Regions from separate parts of the Mesorhizobium sp. Ca11 genome, predicted to be linked through region 2. Evidence: riboswitches for the same ligand, from Rfam matches in the RefSeq annotation. Region 2 holds a riboswitch; the other holds the start of a gene.

Region 1 (3,406 bases), on a different contig from region 2:
CCAAGCTCCTCGGCGCGCTCGAGCGTCGAAGCGCTACGCGTCGCTATGGCGATATGGCGCGCCAGGCCCTCGCGGCGGATGACGCGGGCGAGCGACGAGCCGATAAGGCCGATGCCGACCAGCGCTATTTTCTCGAACATCGGTGATGCCATGGTGTCTAGCTTTTCAGGAAGGTCTTCAGCGCATCGATGACGCCGCGATTGGCTTCCTCGGTGCCGACGCTCATGCGCAGCGCATTGGGGAAGCCGTAGCCGGTGACGCGGCGCAGGATGTAGCCGCGCGCGCTCAGATAATCGTCCGCCGCCGCCGCCGAATGTTTCTTGCCGTCGGGAAAATGGATCAGCACGAAATTGCCGACGCTGGGCGTGACGCGCAGGCCGAGCCCGGTCAGCTCGGCGCTGAGCCAAGCCAGCCATTTCTCGTTATGCGCCACGCTGCGCTCGATATGGGCGCGGTCGCGGATCGCGGCGATGCCGGCCTCGATCGCTGTGGCGTTGACGTTGAAGGGGCCGCGAACGCGGTTGATCGCATCGACGATATGCGCCGGCCCGTACATCCAGCCGATACGCGCGCCGCCGAGGCCGAGCTTGGAGAAGGTGCGGGTCATCACCACGTTCTCGGAGCTGCCCGCCAGCTCGATGCCGGCCTCGTAGTCGTTGCGCCGCACATATTCAGCATAGGCCGCGTCGAGCACCAGGAGCACGTTCTTCGGCAATGCAGCGTGCAGCCGGCGCACTTCCTGGAACGGCACATAGGTGCCCGTCGGATTGTTGGGATTGGCGAGGAACACGATCCGCGTCGCCGGCGTCACCGCCGCGAGAATCGCGTCGATGTCGGCGCGCTCGTCGGTCTCCTTGACCGCCACCGGCTTGGCGCCCGCCGCCTGGATATAGATCTTGTAGACCATGAAGGCGTGCTCGGTGAACACGGCCTCGTCGCCCGGCGCGAGATAGGTCTGCGCCAGCAATCCCAGGATCTCGTCGGAGCCGTTGGAGCAGATGATGTTGGCCGGATTCAGCCCATGCACCTCAGCGATCGCCTCGCGCAGCCGCCGCGCCGTGCCGTCCGGATAGACATCGAGCTTCGCCGCCACCTCGCGCGCAGCCTCGATCGCCTTAGGCGAGGGCCCGAGCGGATTTTCGTTCGCCGACAGCTTGTAGACTTTCGTCACGCCGGCCGGCGCGTTGCTTTTTCCCGGCACATAGGCCTCGATGTCCATGATGCCCGCGCGGGGCGTCGGACGGGGCTGATCCTGCTTCATGTCACAAATCCGTCGAGAAGGCCTTCAAGGCCGCAGCGGAAATACAGGCCACGGGCTGGAATGTCGAGGGCCGGCGCCTGGCACCCGTATCCGGTCGCGAGGAGGCCACCCGTTGACGAAGCGCGGCGCTGGTCCTAGAAGGATTGCCAGACTCCCGTGGTGATTTGGCCGGTCGGCTTGCAGCCACGTTAAACAACTCGCTAAAGGGCCGTTTGCAACCTGTAACCGGCTTTGCGACGGCAATGCCGGTTTTTTATTGTCCGCTGCCGGCCGGACACCGCGTCGGGACGAGTCCGATGCGGGACAGGATGAGGACGGACATGGCCGCTCAGCGTGCTGCAAGAACCAACGACGAGGCCGACCATCCGTCGAGCCCGGTGCTGCGGTTCGGCCCGGACAAGCCGCTGAAGCTCGACGCCGGAACGCTGCTCTCGCCCTTCCAGATTGCCTACCAGACCTATGGCACGCTCAACGACGCGCGCTCCAACGCCATCCTCGTCTGCCACGCGCTGACCGGCGACCAGCACGTCGCCAACACCAATCCGGTGACCGGCAAGCCGGGCTGGTGGGAGGTTCTGATCGGCCCCGGCAGGATCATCGACACCAACCGTTTCTTCGTCATCTGCTCCAACGTCGTCGGCGGCTGCCTCGGCTCGACCGGCCCGGCCTCGACCAACCCGGCGACCGGCAAGCCCTACGGGCTCGACCTGCCGATCATCACCATACGCGACATGGTGCGCGCGCAGACGATGCTGGTCGATCATTTCGGCATCGAGAAGCTGTTTTGCGTGCTTGGCGGCTCGATGGGCGGCATGCAGGTTCTGGAATGGGCGGCGAGCCATTCGGAGCGCGTGTTCTGCGTCCTGCCCATCGCCACCGGCGCCCGCCATTCCTCGCAGAACATCGCCTTCCATGAAGTCGGCCGACAGGCCGTCATGGCCGATCCCGACTGGCATGGCGGCAAATATCTCGATTTCGGCAAGCGGCCGGAAAAAGGGCTCGCCGTCGCGCGCATGGCCGCTCACATCACCTACCTTTCGGAAGCCGCGCTCCACCGCAAGTTCGGCCGCAATTTGCAGGACCGCGAGGCGCTGACCTTCGGCTTCGACGCCGATTTCCAGATCGAGAGCTATCTGCGCCATCAGGGCATGACTTTCGTCGACCGCTTCGACGCCAATTCCTACCTCTATCTGACCCGCGCGATGGACTATTTCGACCTTGCCGCCGATCACGGCGGGCGCCTCGCCGACGCCTTCGCCGGCACCAAGACGCGTTTTTGCCTGGTTTCCTTCACCAGCGACTGGCTGTTCCCGACCGAGGAGAGCCGATCGATCGTGCATGCCTTGAACGCGGCGGGCGCTTCCGTCTCCTTCGTCGAGATCGAAACCGATCGCGGCCACGACGCCTTCCTGCTCGACGAGCCGGAACTGTTCGCGGCCATCAACGGCTTCATCGCCTCCGCCGCCCGCGCCAGGGGGCTAAGTCTATGACCCCGAACCGAAGGTCAGCGAACGCAAAAAGTCGCCGACTTTTCGGACCGGCATCATGCGCTATGCAGGAGGCGAAGCCATGAGCGTCAATCGCGCCCAGCGTGTCGACCTCGAGGTCGTCACCGATCTCATCCCGGCCAATTCGCGCGTCCTCGATGTCGGCTCGGGCGACGGACTGCTTCTGGAACTCCTGCAGGAGACCAAGCAGGTCGACGGCCGCGGGCTGGAACTGTCGCAGCGCGGCGTCAACGAATGCGTGGCGCGCGGCCTTTCCGTCGTCCAGGGCGATGCCGACAAGGACCTCGAATTCTATCCCGACAAGGGCTTCGACTTCGTCGTGCTCTCACAGACCCTGCAGGCGACCCGGAACCCGAAGCTGGTGCTCGACGAGCTGCTTCGTATCGGCAACCGCGCCATCGTCTCCTTCCCCAATTTCGGCCACTGGCGCGTGCGCTTCTCGCTGTTGGTCAAGGGCAGGATGCCGGTCACCAAGGACCTGCCCTACTCCTGGTACGACACGCCCAACATCCATTTCTGCACCATCCGCGACTTCGTCAACCTCTGCGAGGAACTCGGCGCGACCGTCGAGAAGGCAACCGCGCTCGACGCCAACGGCCAGAAGATCGGCCTGTCGATGCCCTGGTGGTTCTGGAAT
Region 2 (3,406 bases):
CCGAGAGACTATGTCCAGCACCTGATGGCGGCATGGCGGCCGGATACCGGCCTCGTCTGCTCGACGCCGATCGGCTCGCGGCCGGACGGGTTTTGGGCCGAAGTCGAATGCGCCTTCCTCAACACGCTGCAGGCGCGCTGGCAGTATGCCGGCGAGGCGCTTGGCCTTGGCTTCGCCCAGGGCAAGAGCATGCTGTGGAACAAGCCGATGCTCGATGCCAATGGCGGCATCCAGGCTTTGGCCGCCGAGATCGCCGAGGACGCGGCGGCCACCAAGCTGGTCAACGGCCTGGGGCTCAACGTCAACCTCGTCGCCTCGCCGTTCGAGCAGCCGCTCGGCCAGCGCAGGCTCGCCGAGATCTGGTCGCGCCAGACGCGCTGGGCGCGGCTGCGGCGGGTTACCTTCCCACTGTTCTTCGCGCCGGAGATCCTGACTGGCGCTGCGGTGCCGCTGCTGCTGGCGCTGATTGCAGCGGCAAGCGCCGGCGTCAGCCTGCCCACGACGGCCTTGGGCGTGCTGGCGATCGCCTACCTGCCGGAATGGCTGCTGGCCTTTGCGAAGGGCTGGTATTTGTCGCCGCGCAGCATCATCGCGATGATCGTGCGCGATGCCCTGTTGCCGGCCATCTGGGCGCGCGCCTGGTTCGGCGGCGCCGTCGAATGGCGCGGCAACGCCATGATCATCCGCACCAAGGCGATGACCGAGCTGGAGGAGCTCGCCTAGAGCAATTCCAGGAAAAGTGTGAAACGGTTTTCCGTCCGGAATTGCGGCTCTGGAAGGCTCGGGCCGCGGCGTTCTCAGCCTTCTATTTTGCTGCCTTCAGCGCCTGTTCCACGTCTTCCAGCAGATCGTCGCTGTCCTCCAGGCCAACGGAGAGCCTCAGCGTGCCTGGCCCGATGCCGAGCTCGGCGCGGGCCTCGTCGCTCAGGTTCTTGTGCGTCGTCGTCGCCGGATGGGTGATCAGGCTCTTGGCGTCACCGAGATTGTTCGAGATCAGCACGATGTCGAGCGCGTTCTGGAAGGCAAAGGCCGCCTGCTTGCCGCCTTTGACGTCGAGGCAGATCAGCGTCGAGCCTCCCGACATCTGCTTCTGGACGATATCCGCTTGCGGATGATCGGCGCGGCCCGGATAGATGACGCGGGCGATCTCCGGCCGCTCGGCCAGGAAATCGGCGATCTTGCCGGCGCTCTCCGTCTGCTGGCGCACGCGTAGCGGCAGCGTCTCCAGGCCTTTGAGCAGCGTCCAGGCGTTGAAGGGCGACAGGCTCGGGCCGGTGTGGCGGAAATAGTCGTGCAGGTTCTCGTCGATCCACTTCTTGTCAGACAGGATGACGCCGCCCAGGCAGCGGCCCTGGCCGTCTATATGCTTGGTCGCCGAATAGACGACGATATGGGCGCCGAGCAGCAAGGGCTTCTGCTGCAGCGGCGTGGCGAAGACATTGTCGACGATCAGCCTGGCGCCGATCGAATTGGCGAGCCTGGCGACGGCGGCGATGTCGACCACCTCCAGCGTCGGGTTGGTCGGGCTTTCCAGGAAGAACAGCTTGGTGTTCGGCCTTACCGCCTTTTCCCAATTGGCGATGTCGGTTCCGTCGACCAGCGTCGCCTGGATGCCGTAGCGCGGCGCCAGCGTCTCGACCACCCAGCGGCAGGAGCCGAACAGGGCGCGCGCCGCGACGATATGATCTCCGGCCTTGGCGCTGCAGAGCAGCGCGGCGGTTACTGCGGCCATGCCGGAAGCGGTGGCGCGGGCGTCCTCGGCGCCTTCCAGCGCGCACATGCGCTTTTCGAACATGTCGACGGTCGGGTTGGCGTAGCGCGAATAGATGAAGCCCGGCTCTTCGCCCTTGAAGCGGGCTTCCGCCGCTTGCGCCGTCTCGTAGACATAGCCTTGGGTGAGATACATCGCCTCGGATGTCTCGCCGAAACCGGAACGCAACGTTCCGCCATGCACGAGTGCCGTCTGAGGTTTCCAGTTGCGCTTCTTGGTGCTCATAGCCCTGCTTTCAGACACAAAAAAACCGGCCGCGAAGTCGCAACCGGTCCATATAGCCTTGCGGCTCGACGGTCCTTTAGCGACTTGTTTAACGTGGCTGCAAGCCGACCGGCCAAATCACCACGGGATAACGACCCTTTAGACCCGCGCCGCGCTTGCGTCAATTGCCGGCTTCATTAAGAGGTTTGTACCAGCCCGGCGGCAAGAGTCTGCTTAGATCCTCGCCCGGCCTTGTGAACGGAGCCAGCCTTTGCGGCAAACAGGCATTCTTCCGGATCAGGACATCGCAGCGCTGTTCGAGGCGAAGGCGCTGAAGTCGCCGCGCGCGCTGGACGCCGACCAGATCCAGCCGGCCAGCCTCGATCTAAGGCTCGGCGACAAGGCGTTTCGCGTGCGTGCCTCGTTCCTGCCGGGTCCGGATCATCGGGTCGTCGACAAGCTCGAGCGGCTGAAGCTGCACGAGATCAGCCTTGCAGAGGGCGCGGTGCTGGAAACCGGCTGCGTCTATATCGTGCCGCTGCTCGAGAGCCTGGCGCTGCCTTCGAGCGTGTCGGCCTCGGCCAATCCGAAGAGCTCGACCGGCCGTCTCGACATCTTCACGCGCGTCATGACCGATCGCGGCCATGAGTTCGACAAGATTGCCGCCGGCTACCGCGGGCCGCTCTATCTCGAGGTCAGCCCGCGCACCTTCCCGATCGTCGTGCGCGCCGGCTCGCGGCTGTCGCAGATCCGCTTCCGCACCGGCAACGCGGTGCTCTCGGAGAATGAGCTGCGCGACCTTCACCGCGCCGAGATGCTGGTCGCCACCGAGCCGCCCAATATTTCAGGCGGCGGCATCGCGCTCTCCATCGATCTCGACGGCGACAAGGACGGCCTTGTCGGCTACCGCGGCAAGCACCACACCGGACTGGTCGACGTCGACAAGCGCGCCGCCCAGGATGTCGTCGATTTCTGGGAGCCGATCTACAAGAGCGGCGCCGGCGAACTGGTGCTCGATCCGGACGAATTCTATATCTTGGTCAGCCGAGAAGCTGTGCACGTGCCGCCGCTCTATGCCGCCGAGATGACACCCTTCGATCCGCTGGTCGGCGAGTTCCGCGTCCATTATGCCGGCTTCTTCGATCCGGGCTTCGGCCACTCCGCCGCCGGCGGCAGCGGTAGCCGCGCGGTGCTTGAAGTGCGCAGCCACGAGGTGCCTTTTATCCTCGACCACGGCCAGATCGTCGGCCGTCTCGTCTACGAGCATATGCTGAAACGCCCGCAGGCGCTTTACGGCACCGAACTCGGCTCGAACTATCAGGCGCAGGGCCTGAAGCTCTCCAAGCATTTTCGGGCAGCGCGGTGAGGTCCAAGTGGGGAGATGTCCGGAAGGGGACGCGCCGTCCCATCTGTTCTTCGTCATTCTAGGGC

What was found. Region 2 has a riboswitch for S-adenosylmethionine ahead of LB538_RS14280 (O-succinylhomoserine sulfhydrylase). Riboswitches for the same ligand answer to the same signal wherever they lie in the genome.
Region 1: linked by a shared signal. The riboswitch ahead of metX (homoserine O-acetyltransferase MetX) and the one ahead of LB538_RS14280 (O-succinylhomoserine sulfhydrylase) in region 2 are both predicted to bind S-adenosylmethionine.

What each region holds. Positions count from the first base shown of each region.
Region 1 is NZ_JAIUHU010000009.1:169,373-172,778, reverse strand. It holds gene LB538_RS18180 (prephenate/arogenate dehydrogenase family protein) at 1-152, opposite strand, end outside; gene hisC (histidinol-phosphate transaminase) at 158-1,261, opposite strand; SAM riboswitch at 1,408-1,485, shown strand; gene metX (homoserine O-acetyltransferase MetX) at 1,582-2,751, shown strand; gene metW (methionine biosynthesis protein MetW) at 2,831-3,406, shown strand, end outside.
Region 2 is NZ_JAIUHU010000007.1:29,074-32,479, forward strand. It holds gene LB538_RS14275 (ceramide glucosyltransferase) at 1-723, shown strand, start outside; gene LB538_RS14280 (O-succinylhomoserine sulfhydrylase) at 806-1,996, opposite strand; SAM riboswitch at 2,053-2,130, opposite strand; gene LB538_RS14285 (2'-deoxycytidine 5'-triphosphate deaminase) at 2,247-3,341, shown strand.